2 regions of the Margalitia sp. FSL K6-0131 genome follow, and region 2 is predicted to be linked to the other one. Evidence: a T-box and tRNA genes for the amino acid it is inferred to sense, from the RefSeq annotation. Region 2 holds a T-box; the other holds one or more tRNA genes.
The links. The T-box of region 2 lies ahead of ileS (isoleucine--tRNA ligase). A T-box ahead of a tRNA ligase gene usually reads a tRNA of that ligase, here a tRNA-Ile.
Positions count from the first base shown of each region.

Region 1: it encodes a tRNA-Ile, which carries the amino acid that the T-box ahead of ileS (isoleucine--tRNA ligase) is inferred to sense. The anticodon was not compared.

Region 1 covers NZ_JBBOZS010000001.1:1,727,718-1,739,182, reverse strand. The annotation lists gene menD (2-succinyl-5-enolpyruvyl-6-hydroxy-3-cyclohexene-1-carboxylic-acid synthase) at 1-113, opposite strand, end outside; gene NSQ59_RS08445 (isochorismate synthase) at 106-1,494, opposite strand; gene NSQ59_RS08440 (1,4-dihydroxy-2-naphthoate polyprenyltransferase) at 1,840-2,763, shown strand; gene NSQ59_RS08435 (IS1182 family transposase) at 3,240-4,808, shown strand; tRNA gene NSQ59_RS08430 (tRNA-Glu) at 4,928-4,999, opposite strand; tRNA gene NSQ59_RS08425 (tRNA-Ser) at 5,012-5,102, opposite strand; tRNA gene NSQ59_RS08420 (tRNA-Asn) at 5,111-5,185, opposite strand; tRNA gene NSQ59_RS08415 (tRNA-Ile) at 5,224-5,300, opposite strand; tRNA gene NSQ59_RS08410 (tRNA-Gly) at 5,309-5,382, opposite strand; tRNA gene NSQ59_RS08405 (tRNA-His) at 5,391-5,466, opposite strand; tRNA gene NSQ59_RS08400 (tRNA-Phe) at 5,497-5,572, opposite strand; tRNA gene NSQ59_RS08395 (tRNA-Asp) at 5,740-5,816, opposite strand; tRNA gene NSQ59_RS08390 (tRNA-Met) at 5,880-5,953, opposite strand; tRNA gene NSQ59_RS08385 (tRNA-Ser) at 5,984-6,076, opposite strand; tRNA gene NSQ59_RS08380 (tRNA-Ile) at 6,086-6,162, opposite strand; tRNA gene NSQ59_RS08375 (tRNA-Met) at 6,169-6,245, opposite strand; tRNA gene NSQ59_RS08370 (tRNA-Ala) at 6,263-6,338, opposite strand; tRNA gene NSQ59_RS08365 (tRNA-Pro) at 6,350-6,426, opposite strand; tRNA gene NSQ59_RS08360 (tRNA-Arg) at 6,440-6,516, opposite strand; tRNA gene NSQ59_RS08355 (tRNA-Leu) at 6,553-6,641, opposite strand; tRNA gene NSQ59_RS08350 (tRNA-Gly) at 6,652-6,726, opposite strand; tRNA gene NSQ59_RS08345 (tRNA-Leu) at 6,744-6,825, opposite strand; tRNA gene NSQ59_RS08340 (tRNA-Lys) at 6,852-6,927, opposite strand; tRNA gene NSQ59_RS08335 (tRNA-Thr) at 6,936-7,011, opposite strand; tRNA gene NSQ59_RS08330 (tRNA-Val) at 7,137-7,212, opposite strand; rRNA gene rrf (5S ribosomal RNA) at 7,222-7,338, opposite strand; rRNA gene NSQ59_RS08320 (23S ribosomal RNA) at 7,565-10,499, opposite strand; rRNA gene NSQ59_RS08315 (16S ribosomal RNA) at 10,849-11,465, opposite strand, start outside.
Region 2 covers NZ_JBBOZS010000001.1:4,871,305-4,882,769, reverse strand. The annotation lists gene ltrA (group II intron reverse transcriptase/maturase) at 1-804, shown strand, start outside; gene NSQ59_RS23865 (hypothetical protein) at 1,070-1,285, shown strand; gene ileS (isoleucine--tRNA ligase) at 1,345-4,431, opposite strand; T-box leader at 4,486-4,724, opposite strand; gene NSQ59_RS23855 (heavy metal translocating P-type ATPase) at 5,067-7,004, shown strand; gene ltrA (group II intron reverse transcriptase/maturase) at 7,599-8,855, shown strand; gene NSQ59_RS23845 (DinB family protein) at 9,285-9,803, shown strand; gene NSQ59_RS23840 (MFS transporter) at 10,136-11,332, shown strand.

The DNA of each region.
Region 1 (11,465 bases), 3.1 Mb from region 2:
GCTAAAGGGGTTGATCTTGATCCAGGACTAATAACAACATCTTTAACTCCATTAAAGACCAACTCCTGAATAAAATCTGCTAAAAAACTTGTTAGTATTTCTTGTTCATTCATCTTCTTTTCCTCCCAATGCACGAAGCATAGGACGAAATTTAATTTTCGTTTCTAAATATTCATCCTCTGGGTTTGAATCTGCAACAATTCCACACCCAGCATATATAAATGCTTCATTTCCTTTTAATAAACCTGATCTGATACCAACGATAAATTCACCATTACCGCGATAATCCATCCATCCGATTGGTCCCGCATATAAGCCTCTATCCATATTTTCAACATCCCTTATGACTCTCATCGCATCTTGTTTTGGAGTACCGCCAAGTGCTGGTGTCGGATGCAAAGATTCGACCAATTGAAGAATAGATGTGTTTTCCTTAACTTTCCCTTTTACCGGTGTATATAAATGTTGAATATCCGGTGTTTTCATTAAGGTTGGTTCATCTGGAATATTAACCTCCCAACAATGCTTCCGGAATACATCTGCAATCATAGATACTACTAGCTGATGCTCATGTCTATTTTTTTTATCCTCTAATAACATTTTACCTAAAGTTTCATCATGCTTCTCATCATTGCTTCTTTTCATTGAACCTGCTAAACAAGTGGATAAAATATTCTCCCCTGTTTTCTTCACTAATCTTTCGGGCGAAGCACCAGCAAAGCAATGATTCTGGAACCCAAATGAAAATACGAAGCTTGTCTGTTGCTGGTCCAATAAGTGATTCAAAATATTTTCAGGCAATATATCTTGCTGGTATTCAACTCTCATTTTTCTTGCCAAAACTACTTTATCCAAATGACCGTCTTTTAAAAGAGAAATAACCCTTGCAACGGACTCTTTCCATTCTTCCGGATTTATTTCTTCCTTTTTCATCACTTCTGAGATGAAATTATTTGAGAACTCTTGAATGTTTAATATTTTCTTCTTTTGATTTTCCAAATACATTAATTGGGATACATCACTTTCAGGCTTTACAATGGAATTTACCGTCAGAAAACTATTCTTTTCTGTTATTGTAAGCATGATTTCCGGAACATAAAAAGTTGCATTTGAAAATGCTCCCCATTCGTATTCTTTCCTATTATAAGGGTCGAAAGTAAAGCCACCAAATAATAAAGGACCTGTTCCAGGCTGATCAGCTGAATTGTATATGGAAGCGTTTTCTAAAATATTCTCCCATTTTTCTTCTACATTGCGAAATCTCTCATCTATCAGTTCAGAAATAATCGGAAGTACATTGCCTAATCCAATTATAATGGTCTCATTCTGAGGATCTTTCCAATAAAAATGATCTTCACTATTGCGGATAACAGATGAATATAATTGGTGAGGATATGGAAGAGCAATCTGTTCTGTGTAACTGAATAATATCTCTTTATTATTTTCCTTCGCATTTTTTATGGATAATTCAAATTGTTCATCTATTGGTTTCAATTAAATCTCCCCCAGGGCCATAACATCTTAACTATTTTATCAACAATAAAAAATAAATGGTGCTTTATTTGTATTTGAATAATGAAGAATTCATCCATCCTTTAAGATACACCTCAAAAAGTTTCGAGTCAATGTTCGACAAGTTTTGCACTTTCCCTTACCTATTATAATTATTTTGAGCAGATAAATCAGCTATAACGTGTCCTATATAGCTAAAAAGGAATAATTTCTCTACAATACATATAAAAATTCATTGACACCACCTTCTCCTTTACCTACACTTTAGATTGTAATGTTTTGTCTTTATTCATTAAACCTTGAACCAATATAAGGGAGAGACTTATAATGAGCAAACAATCTTCACCACCAATAGAACGAGATCATGGTTGGCGAATATGGTGGCAATTAACTAGACCTCATACACTAACAGCTGGCTTTGTGCCCGTTTTTCTGGGAACTGCACTAGCATTGCATTACACACATCTAAATATTTCATTATTTATCGCAATGCTGATTGCTTCCCTATTAATACAGGCTGCAACAAATATGTTCAATGAGTATTATGACTATAAAAGAGGCCTGGATAATGAAAAGTCTGTAGGGATAGGCGGAGCCATTGTAAGAAATGGTGTACATCCTAAAACTGTGTTAAGACTTGCATTCACTTTTTTTGGCATTGCCATTCTGTTAGGCGTTTATATTTGTATGAATACTACATGGTGGATTGCCGTAATTGGGACTGTATGTATGCTGATTGCTTATTTTTATACAGGTGGACCTTATCCGATCGCCTATACACCATTTGGAGAATTCTTATCAGGATTCTTTATGGGAGTCATTATTGTTCTAATTTCTTTTTACATTCAAGTAAGAGAAATCACCGCAGACAGTGTATTAATTTCTATACCAATAATGATTCTTATTGGAGCTATTATGCTATCCAATAACATTCGTGACCTTGATGGTGATAAAGAGAACGGTCGAAGAACGGTAGCGATTTTAATCGGGCGTAAAAAAGCAATAAATTTATTAGCCGCCATGTTTACTGTTTCGTATGTATGGATTATTGCCTTAATTCTTTTTGGAGGCGCAACGCCTTGGCTTCTATTGATATTGATAAGTATTCCTAAACCTATTACGGCTGTTAAGGGTTTTATCGGTAAAACAGAGCCAATCCAAATGCTGCCTGCTATGAAGGCTACAGCTCAGACCAATACATTTTTTGGACTATTGCTGTCAATTGGTTTAGTAATTGCACATTTCTTTTAATCTGCAAAAAGACTTCATTCCGTTTGGAATGAAGTCTTTTTGTTTTCTTATTTGGAGGAAATAGATCTGCTATCTTGTTTCTCAGCTTTGGTAACCCATTTGTATCGTATGTAGATTTTATTCTAGTTTTGTACGGATTTCATAAATATCGTTATTCTAAAGTATTTTTTTGTAGTTTTCTATACTAATCCCAGGAAGATGACAGCTAATCTTTGTAATTTTATATTTAATCTCGTGAAAGTAGCAAATAATCTCATCATTTTTATACTTAATCTCGCGAATTAGGACTTTCTGCCTAATTTTGTTATAAAAGAAAAAAGAGGCTGGGACAAAACCCGCCTCTGAGATGAAAAAGCCGGTGAAATTTCACGATAAGTAAAATTTCACCGGCTTTGATTATTTTTTGAATAAAAATAAGGACCACTTCTGATAAAATTAAGTCACCACAACAAAATTATACAGAAAGAAGGATCCTTATGTTTAAAAATTATACCATGAATCAATTAGTTTTGCCTTTAGATTTAGAAGTAAAATTACAAAAAAATGATATTGCCTTCCATATCCATCATTTAGTTGAAAGTATCCCTCTTGAAGCGTTCGAACCATTTCTGCGAAATAATGGTTGCCCTGCCTACCATCCACGCATGATGCTTAAAATTATCTTATGTGCCTATACGCAATCTATCTTTTCAGGACGCAAAATAGAAGCCCTATTAAAAGATAGTATCCGTATGATGTGGTTAGCTCAAGGATATGAACCAAGCTACCGCACCATCAACCGATTCCGTGTTCAATCGGAAGTGAAAGATTTAATTCGCCAATGTTTCGTCCAATTTCGTTGCCAATTGATCGAAGAAAAACTTATCGATCAAGAAGCGGTTTTTATCGATGGTACAAAGATTGAAGCGAATGCGAATAAATTTACGTTTGTCTGGAAGAAATCGATGGAGAAATATCATCAAAGTTTAATTGAAAAGTCAAACCAGCTATACAATGAACTACTTGAAAACGAAATTATACCTGAAATAGAACGTGAAAGCGATGAACAGTTGTCATTGGAAGAACTCTCTCAATTGGTTCAAAAAGTGGACGATGTGGTAACTGAGTATGATAAACAAATAGAAGCATCATCAGACGTTCCAGAACGAAAAGCTTTAAGAAATGAACGCAAATACCCAAAACAAGTGCGAAAACAGTTGATTGATTTTGTCCTGCGAAAACAGAAATACCAACAAGACTTTGAAATCTTTGGCACGCGTAATAGCTATTCTAAAACAGATCCAGATGCGACATTTATGCGAATGAAAGATGATTATATGCAAAACGGCCAATTGAAAGCTGGTTACAATGTACAAATCGCAACGGAGGGCCAATACGCGCTTGCCTATAGTTTATTTTCAAACCCAACAGATACGCGTACGTTAATTCCATTTTTAGATGAGATCGAGCAGCATTATTTCGAGTTACCGAAGCACATTGTCGCAGATGCAGGTTACGGTAGTGAACAAAACTTTAATGATATCCTTTTAAACAGAAAACGAGAAGCACTTATTACGTATAATATGTATTTGAAGGAACAAAAGAAAAAGTACAAACAAAACACTTTTAATCCCGACAACTGGAAGTATGATCAAGAAACAGATACCTATACATGCCCTAATCAGAAACGTCTTGAATATCAATATTATTCAGTCCGTAATGACCGTACAGGTTTCCAACGGAAGTTCAAAATCTACGAGTGCGAAGACTGTTCGGGATGCCCATTCCGTTCATCCTGTACCAAAGCAAAAGAAGGCAACAATCGAAAACTAATGGTGAATGAAAAATGGGAACAGCAAAAAGAATATGTAAGAGCGAAGCTTTCAGAAGAGAAAACGAGTGCCATCTATCGAAAACGCAAAATCGATGTGGAACCAGTTTTTGGATTCTTGAAGGCTAATTTGCGTTTCACTCGATTTTCTGTACGAGGAAAATCGAAGGTAGAAAACGAAATGGGCCTCGCGTTAATGGCAGTGAATTTAAGAAAATTCACTACCAACAACTAAGGTAATAGAAAATTTAAACGCAAAAATAGAGAAAGGTGAATTTGAGTTCCCTCAAATTCACCTTTCTCACTATTTGAAGCTAGTTATGTCCCAGCCTCTTTTTTCACTCTATTAAACTATGACCCGTACGGGATTCGAACCCGTGTTACCGCCGTGAAAGGGCGGTGTCTTAACCGCTTGACCAACGGGCCAAGGTGAAAATATGGCGGAGAAGGAGGGATTTGAACCCTCGCGCCGCTTACGCGACCTACACCCTTAGCAGGGGCGCCTCTTCAGCCACTTGAGTACTTCCCCAAAAAAAATGGCTCCGCAGGTAGGATTCGAACCTACGACCGATCGGTTAACAGCCGATAGCTCTACCACTGAGCTACTGCGGAACAATAATTGAAAGTTATTTTGCTATTGCAAAAAATTCTGGTGGGCCTAAATGGACTTGAACCATCGACCTCACGCTTATCAGGCGTGCGCTCTAACCAGCTGAGCTATAGGCCCATTTACTATGGAGCGGGTGATGGGAATCGAACCCACGACAACAGCTTGGAAGGCTGTAGTTTTACCACTAAACTACACCCGCGTAAAATATGGGGCGACTAGTGGGAATCGAACCCACGAATGTCGGAGCCACAATCCGATGCGTTAACCACTTCGCCATAGCCGCCATTACAAATAAATATTATTAAAAGATGGATGGTGGCTCGGGACGGAATCGAACCGCCGACACAAGGATTTTCAGTCCTTTGCTCTACCGACTGAGCTACCGAGCCATAATTGTATAAAATTCCTAAAAATAATTTGCAGTCGCTTCGTCCCAATCTCAGAAAGCTTTGCAAGTAGCAGCTCGATTGGTACGCTGGTAGTAACGCTACGAAGATCATTCATCGTGCTCTACCGACTGAGCTACCGAGCCATAATTACTTATTTTTAAAATAAATGGCGGTCCGGACGGGACTCGAACCCGCGACCTCCTGCGTGACAGGCAGGCATTCTAACCAGCTGAACTACCGGACCAGGTTTTTTCAAGAATTGAAAATAAACTTTCTTATAATCTTCCTTGAAAATAACTTACCTTAATTGCGGGGGCAGGATTTGAACCTGCGACCTTCGGGTTATGAGCCCGACGAGCTACCGGACTGCTCCACCCCGCGACGATATTATAAAACCATTTTATTTAATTATGGCGGAGGAAGAGGGATTCGAACCCCCGCGCGGTTTAACCCGCCTGTCGGTTTTCAAGACCGATCCCTTCAGCCAGACTTGGGTATTCCTCCGAATGATTATGGTGGACCTTGTAGGACTCGAACCTACGACCGGACGGTTATGAGCCGTCTGCTCTAACCAGCTGAGCTAAAGGTCCATTTTATGGTAGCGGCGGAGGGGATCGAACCCACGACCTCACGGGTATGAACCGTACGCTCTAGCCAGCTGAGCTACGCCGCCATAAAATACTATATTATTGGTGGAGCCTAGCGGGATCGAACCGCTGACCTCCTGCGTGCAAAGCAGGCGCTCTCCCAGCTGAGCTAAGGCCCCATTTTTTTAAGTGGTCGGGAAGACAGGATTCGAACCTGCGACCCCATGGTCCCAAACCATGTGCTCTACCAAGCTGAGCTACTTCCCGTTTGTATTGATAATGGCGCGCCCAAGAGGAGTCGAACCCCTAACCTTTTGATCCGTAGTCAAACGCTCTATCCAATTGAGCTATGGGCGCATATTATGGTAGTTTATTTTGCTTTGCAAAAAAACTTGGTGCCGAGGACCGGAATCGAACCGGTACGGTAGTCACCTACCGCAGGATTTTAAGTCCTGTGCGTCTGCCAGTTCCGCCACCCCGGCAAAGGGTATTTGGAGCGGAAGACGGGATTCGAACCCGCGACCCCCACCTTGGCAAGGTGGTGTTCTACCACTGAACTACTTCCGCGCAGAAATTTTTATCAATGCGGGTGAAGGGAGTCGAACCCCCACGCCTTGCGGCGCCAGATCCTAAGTCTGGTGCGTCTGCCAATTCCGCCACACCCGCGTTATGAAAATTTATTTACTTTAAAATGGTGAGCCATGAAGGACTCGAACCTTCGACCCTCTGATTAAAAGTCAGATGCTCTACCGACTGAGCTAATGGCTCGTATTAAATGGTGCCGGCCAGAGGACTTGAACCCCCAACCTACTGATTACGATTCAGTTGCTCTACCAATTGAGCTAGGCCGGCATTTCAAGCATTCATTTTGCAATTAAATGACTTAAAATATCTGGTCCAACTAAATAATCAAAGCAGTTAACTTTCATTATTGTAGCCGGGCCGGCTTTATCTGAAATCTTTTATCATCAATAATATGGTGGAGGATGACGGGATCGAACCGCCGACCCCCTGCTTGTAAGGCAGGTGCTCTCCCAGCTGAGCTAATCCTCCATTATGTAAGCCTGGCAACGTCCTACTCTTGCAGGGGGAGAGCCCCCAACTACCATCGGCGCTGAGAAGCTTAACTTCCGTGTTCGGGATGGGAACGGGTGTGACCTTCTCGCCATAATTACCAGACTATATGAGGTTTGTTCCCTCAAAACTAAATACTGCAGAAGAAGAAGTAAAACTGAGTTTCGCTTTTTTCAATCCAGCTCCAGCGCCTATCGGCTAGTGAATTTCTCCGTCTCCTCCCTACGATAAGTCAACATCAGTTCGTGAACTACCTCACTGTGTTTCCTTTATCTCAGTCGAAGACTACGAAATTCATACGCCGATGAGCAAGGCGCTTCCGCTTTATATTTTGGTTAAGTCCTCGATCGATTAGTATTCGTCAGCTCCATGTGTCGCCACACTTCCACCTCGAACCTATCAACCTGATCATCTTTCAGGGATCTTACTAGCTTGCGCTATGGGAAATCTCATCTTGAGGGGGGCTTCATGCTTAGATGCTTTCAGCACTTATCCCTTCCGCACATAGCTACCCAGCGATGCCTTTGGCAAGACAACTGGTACACCAGCGGTGCGTCCATCCCGGTCCTCTCGTACTAAGGACAGCTCCTCTCAAATTTCCTACGCCCACGACGGATAGGGACCGAACTGTCTCACGACGTTCTGAACCCAGCTCGCGTACCGCTTTAATGGGCGAACAGCCCAACCCTTGGGACCGACTACAGCCCCAGGATGCGATGAGCCGACATCGAGGTGCCAAACCTCCCCGTCGATGTGGACTCTTGGGGGAGATAAGCCTGTTATCCCCGGGGTAGCTTTTATCCGTTGAGCGATGGCCCTTCCATGCGGAACCACCGGATCACTAAGCCCGACTTTCGTCCCTGCTCGACTTGTAGGTCTCGCAGTCAAGCTCCCTTGTGCCTTTACACTCTACGAATGATTTCCAACCATTCTGAGGGAACCTTTGGGCGCCTCCGTTACTCTTTAGGAGGCGACCGCCCCAGTCAAACTGCCTGCCTGACACTGTCTCCCACCCCGATCAGGGGTGCGGGTTAGAATTTCAATACAGCCAGGGTAGTATCCCACCGACGCCTCCACCGAAGCTGGCGCTCCGGCTTCAAAGGCTCCTACCTATCCTGTACAAGCTGTACCAAAATTCAATATCAGGCTGCAGTAAAGCTCCACGGGGTCTTTCCGTCCTGTCGCGGGTAACCTGCATCTTCACAGGTACTATAATTTCACCGAGTCTCTCGTTGAGACAGTGCCCAGATCGTTACGCCTTTCGTGCGGGTCAGAACTTACCTGACAAGGAATTTCGCTACCTTAGGACCGTTATAGTTACGGCCGCCGTTTACTGGGGCTTCAATTCAGAGCTTCGCTTACGCTAACCCCTCCTCTTAACCTTCCAGCACCGGGCAGGCGTCAGCCCCTATACTTCGCCTTGCGGCTTCGCAGAGACCTGTGTTTTTGCTAAACAGTCGCCTGGGCCTATTCACTGCGGCTCTCTCGGGCTTGCACCCTACCAGAGCACCCCTTCTCCCGAAGTTACGGGGTCATTTTGCCGAGTTCCTTAACGAGAGTTCTCTCGCTCACCTTAGGATTCTCTCCTCGCCTACCTGTGTCGGTTTGCGGTACGGGCACCTTTCACCTCACTAGAGGATTTTCTTGGCAGTGTGGAATCAGGAACTTCGGTACTATATTTCCCTCGCTATCACAGCTCCGCCTTCACGGTTACGGGATTTGCCTCGTAACCAGCCTAACTGCTTAGACGCACATAACCAGCAGTGCGCTTACCCTATCCTCCTGCGTCCCCCCATCGTTCAAACGGTGAAGAGGTGGTACAGGAATATCAACCTGTTGTCCATCGCCTACGCCTTTCGGCCTCGGCTTAGGTCCCGACTAACCCTGAGCGGACGAGCCTTCCTCAGGAAACCTTAGGCATTCGGTGGAAGGGATTCTCACCCTTCTTTCGCTACTCATACCGGCATTCTCACTTCTAAGCGCTCCACTAGTCCTTCCGGTCTAGCTTCACCGCCCTTAGAACGCTCTCCTACCACGGACACCTGTCAGGTGTCCATCCACAGCTTCGGTGATACGTTTAGCCCCGGTACATTTTCGGCGCAGAGTCACTCGACCAGTGAGCTATTACGCACTCTTTAAATGGTGGCTGCTTCTAAGCCAACATCCTGGTTGTCTAAGCAACTCCACATCCTTTTCCACTTAACGTATACTTTGGGACCTTAGCTGGTGGTCTGGGCTGTTTCCCTTTTGACTACGGATCTTATCACTCGCAGTCTGACTCCCAAGCATAAGTATTTGGCATTCGGAGTTTGTCTGAATTCGGTAACCCGATGAGGGCCCCTAGTCCAAACAGTGCTCTACCTCCAATACTCTTCATCTTGAGGCTAGCCCTAAAGCTATTTCGGAGAGAACCAGCTATCTCCAAGTTCGATTGGAATTTCTCCGCTACCCACACCTCATCCCCGCACTTTTCAACGTGCGTGGGTTCGGGCCTCCAGTAAGTGTTACCTTACCTTCACCCTGGACATGGGTAGATCACCTGGTTTCGGGTCTACGACCTCATACTTATTCGCCCTATTCAGACTCGCTTTCGCTGCGGCTCCGCTTCATCAGCTTAACCTTGCATGAAATCGTAACTCGCCGGTTCATTCTACAAAAGGCACGCTATCACCCATTAACGGGCTCTAACTACTTGTAGGCACACGGTTTCAGGTTCTCTTTCACTCCCCTCCCGGGGTGCTTTTCACCTTTCCCTCACGGTACTGGTTCACTATCGGTCACTAGGGAGTATTTAGCCTTGGGAGATGGTCCTCCCTGCTTCCGACGGGATTTCACGTGTCCCGCCGTACTCAGGATCCACTCTGGAGGGAACGAAGTTTCAACTACAGGGTTGTTACCTTCTTTGACGGGCCTTTCCAGACCTCTTCATCTACTCCGTTCCTTTGTAACTCCGTATAGAGTGTCCTACAACCCCAAGAGGCAAGCCTCTTGGTTTGGGCTTCTTCCGTTTCGCTCGCCGCTACTCAGGAAATCGCGTTTGCTTTCTCTTCCTCCGGGTACTTAGATGTTTCAGTTCCCCGGGTCTGCCTTCATTACCCTATGTATTCAGGTAAAGATACTGCTCCATTACGAGCAGTGGGTTCCCCCATTCGGAAATCTCCGGATCAAAGCTTGCTTACAGCTCCCCGAAGCATATCGGTGTTAGTCCCGTCCTTCATCGGCTCCTAGTGCCAAGGCATCCACCGTGCGCCCTTACTAACTTAACCTATAAGGTTATTACTACTTTAAATTGGATTAAATCCATAAAGTGGCGATTCTCGGTTTTACTTGGTTTCTTCTATCAGTATCTAGTTTTCAAGGAACAAGGCTACTGACTTCAATCACATCATGATTAAACGTCAGAGAATTTGCTACATGCTGCCTTGCTCCGAGGTGAACCTAATCATCCTCGAATATGCTTTGCCGCAGGAGCAAAAAACTTTGTTAGAATTAGAAATATTTTCTTAATAGTTTCTAATTTATAACAATATATTTGAAAGGATTGACCTTTCAAAACTGAACAGAACTTAAAAACGTCTTCTTATAACCACGTAAGTGGTTTTCCATTATCCTTAGAAAGGAGGTGATCCAGCCGCACCTTCCGATACGGCTACCTTGTTACGACTTCACCCCAATCATCTGTCCCACCTTCGGCGGCTGGCTCCAAAAGGTTACCTCACCGACTTCGGGTGTTACAAACTCTCGTGGTGTGACGGGCGGTGTGTACAAGGCCCGGGAACGTATTCACCGCGGCATGCTGATCCGCGATTACTAGCGATTCCGGCTTCATGCAGGCGAGTTGCAGCCTGCAATCCGAACTGAGAATGGTTTTATGGGATTGGCTTAACCTCGCGGTCTCGCAGCCCTTTGTACCATCCATTGTAGCACGTGTGTAGCCCAGGTCATAAGGGGCATGATGATTTGACGTCATCCCCACCTTCCTCCGGTTTGTCACCGGCAGTCACCTTAGAGTGCCCAACTGAATGCTGGCAACTAAGGTCAAGGGTTGCGCTCGTTGCGGGACTTAACCCAACATCTCACGACACGAGCTGACGACAACCATGCACCACCTGTCACTCTGTCCCCCGAAGGGGAACGCCCTATCTCTAGGGTTGTCAGAGGATGTCAAGACCTGGTAAGGTTCTTCGCGTTGCTTCGAATTAAACCACATGCTCCACCGCTTGTGCGGGCCC
Region 2 (11,465 bases):
CTCCTAGCAAAAAGAGTCAAGGATAAGACGATTCTAAAGTTAATTAGAAAATACTTAGAGTCGGGGATTATGATAAACGGTGTGGAAACTATCAGCGAAGAAGGTGTTCCTCAGGGTGGACCATTAAGTCCACTACTTTCCAATATCATGTTAGATGAATTAGATAAGGAACTAGAGGAAAGAGGACACAAATTTGTCCGCTACGCAGATGATTGTAATATTTACGTAAAAACCAAGAAGGCAGGTTTACGTGTCAAGAGTTCTATCACTACTTTCATTGAAAAGAAGCTTAAACTAAAAGTAAATGAAGAGAAAAGTGCGGTGGACAGACCGTGGAAACGAAAGTTTCTTGGATTCAGCTTCACATCAAACCGTAATCCAAAAATCCGTATCGCAAAAGAAAGTATAAAGAGAGCTAAAAGTAGAATAAAAGAACTAACATCAAGGTCAAAACCCATTCCATTGGAATTGCGTATTGAGAAACTAAATGAATACCTTGTTGGTTGGTGCGGATATTTTGCGCTGGCAGACACGCCAACTCCCTTTAAACAACTGGATGAACATATTCGAAGAAGACTCCGAATGTGCCTTTGGAAACAATGGAAACTACCCAAAACAAAAATTAAAAGGCTCATATCCCTTGGCGTTCCAAGAGAGAAGGCCCATGAATGGGGAAATTCTCGTAAGAAATATTGGCGCATTTCGAATAGTCCTATCTTACACACAACACTAAATCTAAAGTTTTGGAGAAATCAAAAGCTTAAAAGTCTGTTAGATAGATACAACCATTTGCGTCATACTTAAGTGAACCGCCGTATACCGAACGGTACGTACGGTGGTGTGAGAGGTCGGGGGTTAGTCACCCCCTCCTACTCGATTAACTTATGAAAATTGTTATTTAAATTTAGTAGTTTCGCCCCTTCTGCAATCATCAAACATTTAGGTCTTTAAAACTAAAGGGTTTCCGTCATTAAACACGAATAATACTAAAATAAGAACACTTTTAACCTCAAGTAGAATCAACAGCTTTTATCAAGATGTAGATGCTATTAAAAAAGGAGGTTTAATGGTGAAAAGGTATTTTTGGAATATCCTTGTTTCTGTTGATCAATTCTTTAACACTGTTTTCGGAGGTGATCCAGACGAAACGATTTCCTCCAGAATGGGAAAGCATCTTGCCAAGCATGACTGTCCTTTTTGCAATCTAATGTGTAAATTCCTAAACCTGTTCGACAAAGATCATTGTGTAAAATCAATTGAAAAAGATGAAGGGTTACCAATGTAAACAAAAAACTCACTGCAAACAGTTTAAGATTGTTTACAGTGAGTATTTTTTTTCATGCGTTAATAGATTAAGGAAGTCTTTACTATCTCTTTATCAAATATCATTTCGATTTGCTGTTCGTCATCGTTTAAGTTTCCGTATTCTATTGTGTGAACAAGAACATTTTCTTTTATTAGCCCATCATAAAGCTGAAGTTTTTCTTTTATCTTATCTGATGCTGAGATTTTAATGGATATATACATTTCTACAGGTAAGTTCAATTTTTTACGTGTCTCTTGTATAGCTCTAATAAATTCTCTTACATGCCCCTCATCTACCAGTTCAGGAGTCAATTTTATATCTAATAAAACCTTTAACTGATGATCACCTGCGATCACCATGCCAGAGGACATGACTTGTTCTATAGTGACATGTTCCTTCCTTAACACTACCTGTTGACCGTTTAAATTGATTGGAATCTGGCCATTATCAATAAATATTTTCTTTTCCTCATCAGATAGTTGGTCCACATATTGTTTGACTGCATTAACATATTTGCCAAACGCAGTACCTGCCGTTTTAAAATTTACTTTAAAGAGTGATTTTTCATATTGTGTTAACTCTTTCGTAAAGACAACCTCTTTAACATTTAGTTCTTCTTTAATGATGGTTGTATAAGTTTGTAACAGACGTTCATCTTCACCGCACCAAACAATTAACTGTTGTAATGGCTGCTTAACCTTTAAGTTATTAGCATTACGGATGCTGCGTCCTAGTTCAACTATTTTTAGAACTGTTTGCATGTCTGTTTCTAAATCAGATTGAATCACGGAAGTATTCGCTGTTGGATAGTTTTGCAAATGAACACTTTCTTGGTGCAGCTTCAAATGGATATCCTCTGCAATATAAGGGACAAATGGAGCTAATAATCGGCTAATCGTCGTAAGTGCTTCGAATAGGGTGGAATATGCTGCACGTTTATCCTCTGAAAATCCGGATGCCCAAAATCGACTTCTTGATCGCCGTATATACCAATTGCTTAATTCATCGACCAATGCGGCAATTTCCCGTGTTGCTTGGGTAAATTGATATTGTTCCATATATTTATTAACGACTTTAACCGTACTATTCAGTCGTGAAAGTATCCATTTATCCAGAATGGACCTCTTGCCTGTTTTTTGTTCGTCATATACAAAATGATCTATTTTTGCATACATATCATAAAATTTATAGGTATTGTCTAAGGTATCGACCAATTTTGACTTTGCATCCTGCACAATCTTTTTTGAATATCGTTTTGGGTTCCATGGTGAACTATCAACAAGGAAGGACCATCGAAGAGCATCTGCACCATATTCATACATAAGTTCAATCGGATCTAAAGCATTGCCTTTGCTTTTAGACATTTTTTGACCGTGTTCATCCAGGATATGCCCGAGTGACAAAACATTTTTATACGGTGGTTGCCCCGTGTATAATGTGGAAACAGCAAGGAGGCTGTAGAAAAATCCTCTTGTTTGGTCAATTCCTTCGATAACTACATCCGCAGGAAATTGGGATTGAAAAGCTTTTTTATTTTCAAAAGGATAGTGATGCTGCGCAAAAGGCATTGAGCCGCTATCGAACCATACATCAATCACTTCTGGAGTACGCAGCATGGTATTATTACATTTTGGACAAGTGCATTGTACATCGTCAATATATGGTTTATGCAATTCGATATTACCAGATATAGGCTTTGACGCTAGATTTTGCAGTTCCTTGATACTGGCGGGTGCTTCTTCGTGATGACAGTGAGTACATACCCATATATTTAATGGAGTGCCCCAATATCGGTTTCTACTAATATTCCAATCCAACAGATTTTCAAGAAAGCGACCAAATCGACCATCTTTAATATGATCTGGATACCAAATAACTTTACCATTGTTGGTAAGCATTTTATCTTTTAATGCCGACATCTTGATAAACCAACTGTCTGTTGCGTAGTAAAGTAAAGGAGAGTCGCATCTCCAGCAATGGGGATAGCTATGCTCATATTTTTCTTTATGGAAAAGAGTACCTAGTTCAGCAAGCATTTTAATAATCTCAACGTCACAATTTTTCACAAACTTTCCGGCAAGCGTTACAACATCAGGTGTATAGCATCCTCGTTGGTCAACAACATTGACAAAGGAGAGACCGTTTTGTTGAACTAGTTTATAATCATCTTCCCCGTAAGCCGGTGCAATGTGAACAATTCCTGTTCCGCTTTCTTCTGTAACAAAATCAGCTAATACAACAAAATGACCTTTTTCAACCTTTATATAATGAAATGGTGGGTCATAATGTGTACCGGCGAACTCCTTGCCACTATGCTCGCTCAAAATGTTTACCCGATCTCCGAGCACTTTGTTTACTAATGATTTTGCCACAATGTAAATTTCATCTTCCTTTTGGGCACGAACATACGTTAAGGAAGGATTCATTGCTAGGGCAACATTTGCGGGTAATGTCCATGGTGTAGTGGTCCATCCTAAAAAGTATTCATTTTCCGCATCAAGACGTTTAAATTTTACTGTCGCTGATAAATCTTTCACATTTTTATAGCCTTGTGCTACTTCGTGTGTACTTAAAGAGGTTTGACAGCTAGGGCAGTATGGAGATACACGATGACCTTTGTATAATAGTCCATTCTTGTGCACCTTGCTTAAAATGTGCCAGACACTTTCGATATATTCGTTGCTAAGTGTTAGATAAGGACTGTCCATATCCACCCAATAGCCTAATTCTTCTGTGAAGGAGCGCCATATTTTTTCATACGCAAACACGCTCTCCTTACATTTATTGATGAAAGATTCCACCCCATAGCGTTCGATGTCTTGTTTTCCGGAGATGCCAAGCTGCTTTTCCACACCAAGTTCAACAGGAAGACCATGTGTATCCCAACCGGCTTTTCTTTCCACTTGGAATCCCTTCATTGTTTTAAAGCGGGCTACAACATCTTTAATGGTTCGCCCAAAGGCGTGCCCTACATGAGGAAGACCGTTTGCAGTTGGTGGTCCTTCGTAAAAAACAAAAGGCGTTTTGCCTTCTCTTAATTGAATTGATTGTTTAAAAGTATTCGCTTCTGCCCAGAAATCACGGATTTTCTTCTCACGCTGGACAACTGTTTCATTAGAGTTCATCGATATCGCTCCTATTCCATTTTTTAAAAGCACACAAATAACCCCGTCCCAAATGTAAGGGACGGGGTTAACCGCGATACCACCCTAATTCTATTGATCCGCTCAATAGCACTTAGCAACGTACAATCATACGTGTTCCTTGTAACGGTAGACGCCCGGTTAGACTTACTATCTATTTCAGCCTAACTTCTCAGAGAGGATTTTCACGTAACACTCGAACACTGACTTGCACCGAAATGTCAGCTCTCTGTGGATCAAGACGAAACGCTACTTTTTCTCGTCAACGAATTTGTGTGCTTTTATTGTTGTGAATTATAACAAGGGTAAAATGGGATGTCAAACAATTCTTTAAATTTGTGGAAATTTTTTCTCTTAAAAAGGGGCCAAGCTGAATTGTTGTACCAAATATAAATAATAATAATTATCATTTACTATTATTGATAATGATTATAGTTATCACAGTATATAGGAATGATATTAATAATTATTCTCAATTAGAAAATAAAATTCTCAATTAAGGTTGACATTTCAGTTATCTATATGTAGTATATATTATATAATAATTATTATAAATAAGTTGTTTATATATGAAACTATAAATCTATTTTTTGTCAATTCAATAAGGAGGTGTCGTCATGTCACAAGGTCAACTGGCAACAACGAATAACGTAAAGGTTTTAGCTTCTTCTGCTCCAAGATTTGAAAAGATTTTTGTGCATATTGAATTAATTGCAGCCATATTAAGCGGTGTATTAATTGTGACTGCATGGCTGGTGTCAAAATGGAATCATGAATCGGTTTCGATTGCTTTTTATCTTGCAGCTTTTATTATTGGCGGCTATGCTAAAGCAAAAGAAGGTATCGAGGAAACCATTAAAAATAAAGATTTAAATGTCGAGTTGCTCATGTTTTTTGCGGCTATTGGTTCTGCTATTATTGGCTACTGGGCAGAAGGTGCAATGCTCATTTTTATCTTTTCATTAAGCGGGGCACTTGAAACTTATACAACGAATAAAAGTAAAAAGGAAATCTCTTCCTTATTAGAAATACAGCCTGAAACAGCAATCCGTGTTGTGCACGGCCGCGAGGAAAAAGTCCATGTTTCACTGTTGCAGGTAGGGGATATTATTTTAGTCAAACCTGGCGAAAGAGTTCCTGCGGACGGAAAAATTGCACATGGAACTACGACGATTGATGAGTCTACCATCTCTGGCGAATCTATTCCGGTAACAAAAGGAAGCGGTGCGGAAGTTTTTGCAGGAACGATAAACTTGAACGGATCTGTTACCGTAGAAGTGACAAGACATGCAAATGAAACAGTTTTTAATAAAATTATTCAATTAGTACAATCTGCTCAAAGCGAAAAATCACCCTCACAGTTATTTATTGAACGTTTCGAGGGCACATATGTCAAAGTCGTACTCCTCGTTGTTATATTGATGATGTTCATCCCGCATTTCGTATTTGGATGGAACTGGAATACAACATTTTATCGGGCAATGATTTTATTAGTAGTCGCTTCCCCTTGTGCACTTGTTGCCTCTATTATGCCCGCTACTTTATCCGCCATTTCGAATGGTGCGAGAAAGGGAATTTTGTTTAAAGGCGGGGTTCATATTGAAGGATTAAGTCATGTAAAAGCAATTGCCTTTGACAAAACTGGTACTTTAACAAAAGGGAAACCGGAAGTAACAGATATAATTGTTCGTCCTGATCTAAATGAGCAAGATCTGTTACACTATGCCGCATCAATTGAAAATCAATCGAACCATCCATTGGCTATTGCGATTGTTCAATACTGGAAAGCTAAGAATAATGACAGACTCATGCAGCCTGAACAAGTGGAAGATGTACCGGGATGGGGAATGAAAGCCAAGTTAAATAACCAAGAATGGTTGATTGGCAAAAAGGATTTTGTGGGCAGCAAGGAAGCTCATAATTTTGAAAACGGTGTTGCAGAAAAGCTTGAAAATGAAGGGAAAACCGTTGTTTTTGTGAAGGATTCATCCGGAATAGCTGCGGCAATTGCCCTACAGGATATAGTACGCGACGAAACGAAAAATGCGTTATTAGAATTGAAAAATGAAGGAATTCGAACGATTATGCTGACTGGGGATAGCGAAACGACCGCAAAAAACATTGCCGCACAATCACAAATTGACACTTACATTGCGGAATGTTTGCCAGAAACGAAAGTATCGTCTTTAAAAAAGGTAAAAGAACAGTACGGAATGGTGGCCATGGTAGGGGATGGCGTTAACGATGCTCCTGCCCTTGCAACAGCCAATGTTGGGATTGCAATGGGGGAAGGCAGTGACGTAGCAATGGAAACTGCGGATGTCGTCCTGATGAAAAATGATCTTTCTCGGATAGCAGAAGCCATTCGCTTATCGAGAAAAATGAATCGAATTATCAAGCAAAACGTCATTTTTTCTATTAGTGTTATCGTAATCTTAATTGCATCCAACTTCTTTGAATTTCTTAATCTCCCATTAGGGGTTGTTGGGCATGAAGGAAGTACAATATTAGTTATATTGAATAGTTTGAGATGTCTTGGTGGGGATAAAAAGTAAAGTAGTTTTGGAAGCTGGGGTTATTTACTCCAGCTTTTTTGTGGTGCGCCCAGCATGGGTGCAGTCTATAGGGTGAAAGTCCCGAACTGTGAAGGCAGAAGTAGCAGTAGCTAAACGCAAGGGTGTCTGTGGTGACGCAGAATCTGAAGGAAGCGGGCGGCAAATCTCCGGTCTGAGGGACACGAACTTCATATAAGGCTAGGTATCATTGGATGAGTTTGCCAAACAAAACGAAGTCCTTTCTGCCAAAGATGATACAGAGTAAATGAAGCAGATAGATGGGGAGAAAGACTGTACTCTTACCTGGGGAGGTCTGGCTGAAATGCCGAGCACACTCGGTAACTTACTTTGTGAAGGGTAATTGAACAGCCAGAAGTCAGCAGAGGTCATAGTACCTGACTAGCTTAAGATGGTTAGGGAAGGACTGAACATTTAAGGAGAATATACACTAGGCGTTCATTGTTTATGATGATACAGACAATCCAATTGGACTTACTTAAAGGAGGAAGTGGTGAATTCCACAGGGGACTTTAAGAGGGTGGAATAAACAATGGCACAAATAGCACGTATATTCACGTGAAAGGATGTATCGAAATGATGGAACGAATACTGTCACGGGACAATCTACTTTCGGCATTGAAACGTGTCGAAAAGAATAAGGGTAGCCATGGAGTAGATGAAATGCCTGTAAAATCCCTACGAGCGCATATTCTACAAAATTGGCAAGAAATCCGAAATTCAATAAAGGACGGAACCTATGAGCCTATGCCAGTCAGACGAGTCGAAATCCCGAAACCAAATGGCGGCGTTCGTTTATTAGGTATTCCTACCGTGACAGACCGTTTTGTCCAACAAGCGATTGCCCAAATATTAACCCCAATCTATGACCCAACCTTTTCCGAACATAGCTATGGGTTTAGACCCAGAAGAAGGGCACATGATGCCGTTAGGGAAGCAAGGCAATATATAGAAGAGGGCTACAGATGGGTAATAGATATGGACTTAGAAAAGTTCTTCGACAAGGTAAATCACGATATGCTTATGGGACTCCTAGCAAAAAGAGTCAAGGATAAGACGATTCTAAAGTTAATTAGAAAATACTTAGAGTCGGGGATTATGATAAACGGTGTGGAAACTATCAGCGAAGAAGGTGTTCCTCAGGGTGGACCATTAAGTCCACTACTTTCCAATATCATGTTAGATGAATTAGATAAGGAACTAGAGGAAAGAGGACACAAATTTGTCCGCTACGCAGATGATTGTAATATTTACGTAAAAACCAAGAAGGCAGGTTTACGTGTCAAGAGTTCTATCACTACTTTCATTGAAAAGAAGCTTAAACTAAAAGTAAATGAAGAGAAAAGTGCGGTGGACAGACCGTGGAAACGAAAGTTTCTTGGATTCAGCTTCACATCAAACCGTAATCCAAAAATCCGTATCGCAAAAGAAAGTATAAAGAGAGCTAAAAGTAGAATAAAAGAACTAACATCAAGGTCAAAACCCATTCCATTGGAATTGCGTATTGAGAAACTAAATGAATACCTTGTTGGTTGGTGCGGATATTTTGCGCTGGCAGACACGCCAACTCCCTTTAAACAACTGGATGAACATATTCGAAGAAGACTCCGAATGTGCCTTTGGAAACAATGGAAACTACCCAAAACAAAAATTAAAAGGCTCATATCCCTTGGCGTTCCAAGAGAGAAGGCCCATGAATGGGGAAATTCTCGTAAGAAATATTGGCGCATTTCGAATAGTCCTATCTTACACACAACACTAAATCTAAAGTTTTGGAGAAATCAAAAGCTTAAAAGTCTGTTAGATAGATACAACCATTTGCGTCATACTTAAGTGAACCGCCGTATACCGAACGGTACGTACGGTGGTGTGAGAGGTCGGGGGTTAGTCACCCCCTCCTACTCGATTTTGGAATTGGTTTTACTAAATGATTTAAAAGAATGGGGAACTAAATTTTTTAGATTGAAACTCAGAAAAATTGTGGGGAAGGAACGAAAAACTGGAATACAGGTTTTCGTTCCTTCCGATAAGGAATATGAAAATGATATAGAGAAACAAGAATTAATTTAAATTGAAAAAAATTCATTTTAGCAATAGAGGGTTTTAAAAGCACAAACACGAATGTTAGTAAAATAGAAAACTTGCAATACTATTCTAGGTTTCAATCCAACATTACCAATTATTAAATGGAACCATGGATGAAGCTGTCATCATGGCTTTAATGCAATAAGTAAATATTGAAAATACAGGAGGATGAATTCGTTGGGGAAAAGATCTTTAAAGATAAGTGCTTTGCCAGGATATGAGGAAGAAATCGGTCGAATGTTATGGTGTTTAGAAGATGTTAGGCGCACCCTTATTGCTGAAATGAAGGGAATCAGTCGAGAATTACTTGATACGAAAATCGATGGGAGACAAACCATTGGCTCCCTTTTATACCATATTGCCTTGATTGAGGCGGACTGGTTATATGTTGAAGTTCTCGGTTCTGACTGGGATCCTGAAATACAATCGTTATTTCCGGAAGAACACCGCTCCGAAGACGGATCATTGGCGCATGTAGAGGGACAAAGTATTCAGGAGCATTTCAATCGTCTTAATAAGGTGCGTGAAGTTTTCCTTTCACACTTTCGTTCAATGGATCTAGCAGATTGGCGCAAACCGAGGGTGTTGGAACAATATGACGTCACACCTGAATGGGTTGTGTACCATTTGATTGAACATGAAGCACATCATAGAGGACAGATTTTCCAATTGTTAAGACAATTACGGAATGAATAAAAGTAACAAAGGAAATTAAAACAAAACAGATAAATTAAGACGGGTAAATGCTCGTCTTTTCTTTTTCTAATAGACTTAAAGGAACATTGTTCTCATAAATATAGTTTGGTAATAAAAAACTATAAAAATCAAAAAAAAACTTTTTTGGATGGAAAAAATTCCAATTGAAAGCAGGAGGATCCTCACTATTTGTCGAATGGAGTAAAAACCAATGTAGATATTTGGAGGTTCGGAATGTCTAATTCCACAATACATAAATTCAATGTAACAAAAAGGTAAAAGGAATTTTTTGCAGATAAGGATCCTTCAAAATTATTAAAGGGGATGTAAGGTTGAAACGTTTTCTTTGGGCATCATATGGAATGTACTTCTTAGGTGGCATGACGAGTGTATTTTTTGGTGCAATTCTTCCTGAGTTGCTTTCCTATTATCACATTTCCTATACATCAGGCGGGTTATTAATCCTACTTCAATCGATTGGGTTTATCTTGGGAGTACCTCTTGCTGCAAGTTGTATGAACAGATACAGTTATAGAGTTGTTCTTACTGGTGCCGCACTTACTGTTGTTCTGGCACAACTGGGTATTTTATTTTTACCAACCTATTCTTGGCTTGCAGTCTTCGTAATATTAAACGGAATTGGTGCATCAAGTCTTGAGACTGCAGTTGCCTCGTATGTTATGGAACTTTTTGTTGGGAGAAGAGCCATCTATATGAGCCGCTTGGAGGTGGCATTCGGTTTGGGAGCTCTTTGTATGCCAGCAATCGAAAGTGTTCTCATTGCACTAGACTGGTGGAGGTTTTCTGCATTAATTGTCAGCGGATTCGCTTTGTTTCTGGCCATTGTTTGGCAAACAGTGTCCATCTCGCTAAAACCTACGGAGGATGAGGAGGGTGATATGGATGCACCAATGGCAAAGGCACCTGTTTTCAAGAGGAAAATTTCCAAATACACCATCCTTATGCTGTTTCTGTTGATGATATTTGTTTATGTTGGGATTGAAGGGAGTCTGAACAGTTTCCTTCCGACTATTTTTACGGTTAATATGAATTCCACCTCCTATATTGCCTCGCTCAGTACAACGTTTTTTTGGATTGCTATGCTTTGCGGGCGCCTTATGATTGGATGGATTGTACGACGCGTAAGCTACGAACGGTATTTGTTAGGCAGCATTTTAATGGGAATCCTTTTCATCTTCCTCATGACAAGATTTAATACTATTGGAGTCTCTTACATACTAGTATTTGGGCTTGGATTAGGGATGAGCGCGCTCTATAGCATTACGATGGTTTATGCAAATCATACATTTCCTGGAATGGAGAGGATAGTAACTAGCGCAGTTACTGCATTTGCTGGAATCGGAGGGGCGGTTTTCCCATTTCTGCTGGGATATATGATGGACCATTATCATCCTAGTCAGGTAATGCTAATAATGGTTGTTTTTTTCTTATTGTTATTTCTACTGTTCGCACTTATTTCTATGAGTTTACGAATCATGCGTAATCGAAGGCCAGCTAGAGATGTGTAGAGATTATTAATTGCTTTTAACTGTATAAAACAAAAGAATGGAATTTGGAAATGGACACTTTCATTAGACCCGCATTAAAATATGCAGGCTAATTTAATGAAAGTGCCTATTTTTCTATTATTCAAACCGCCCC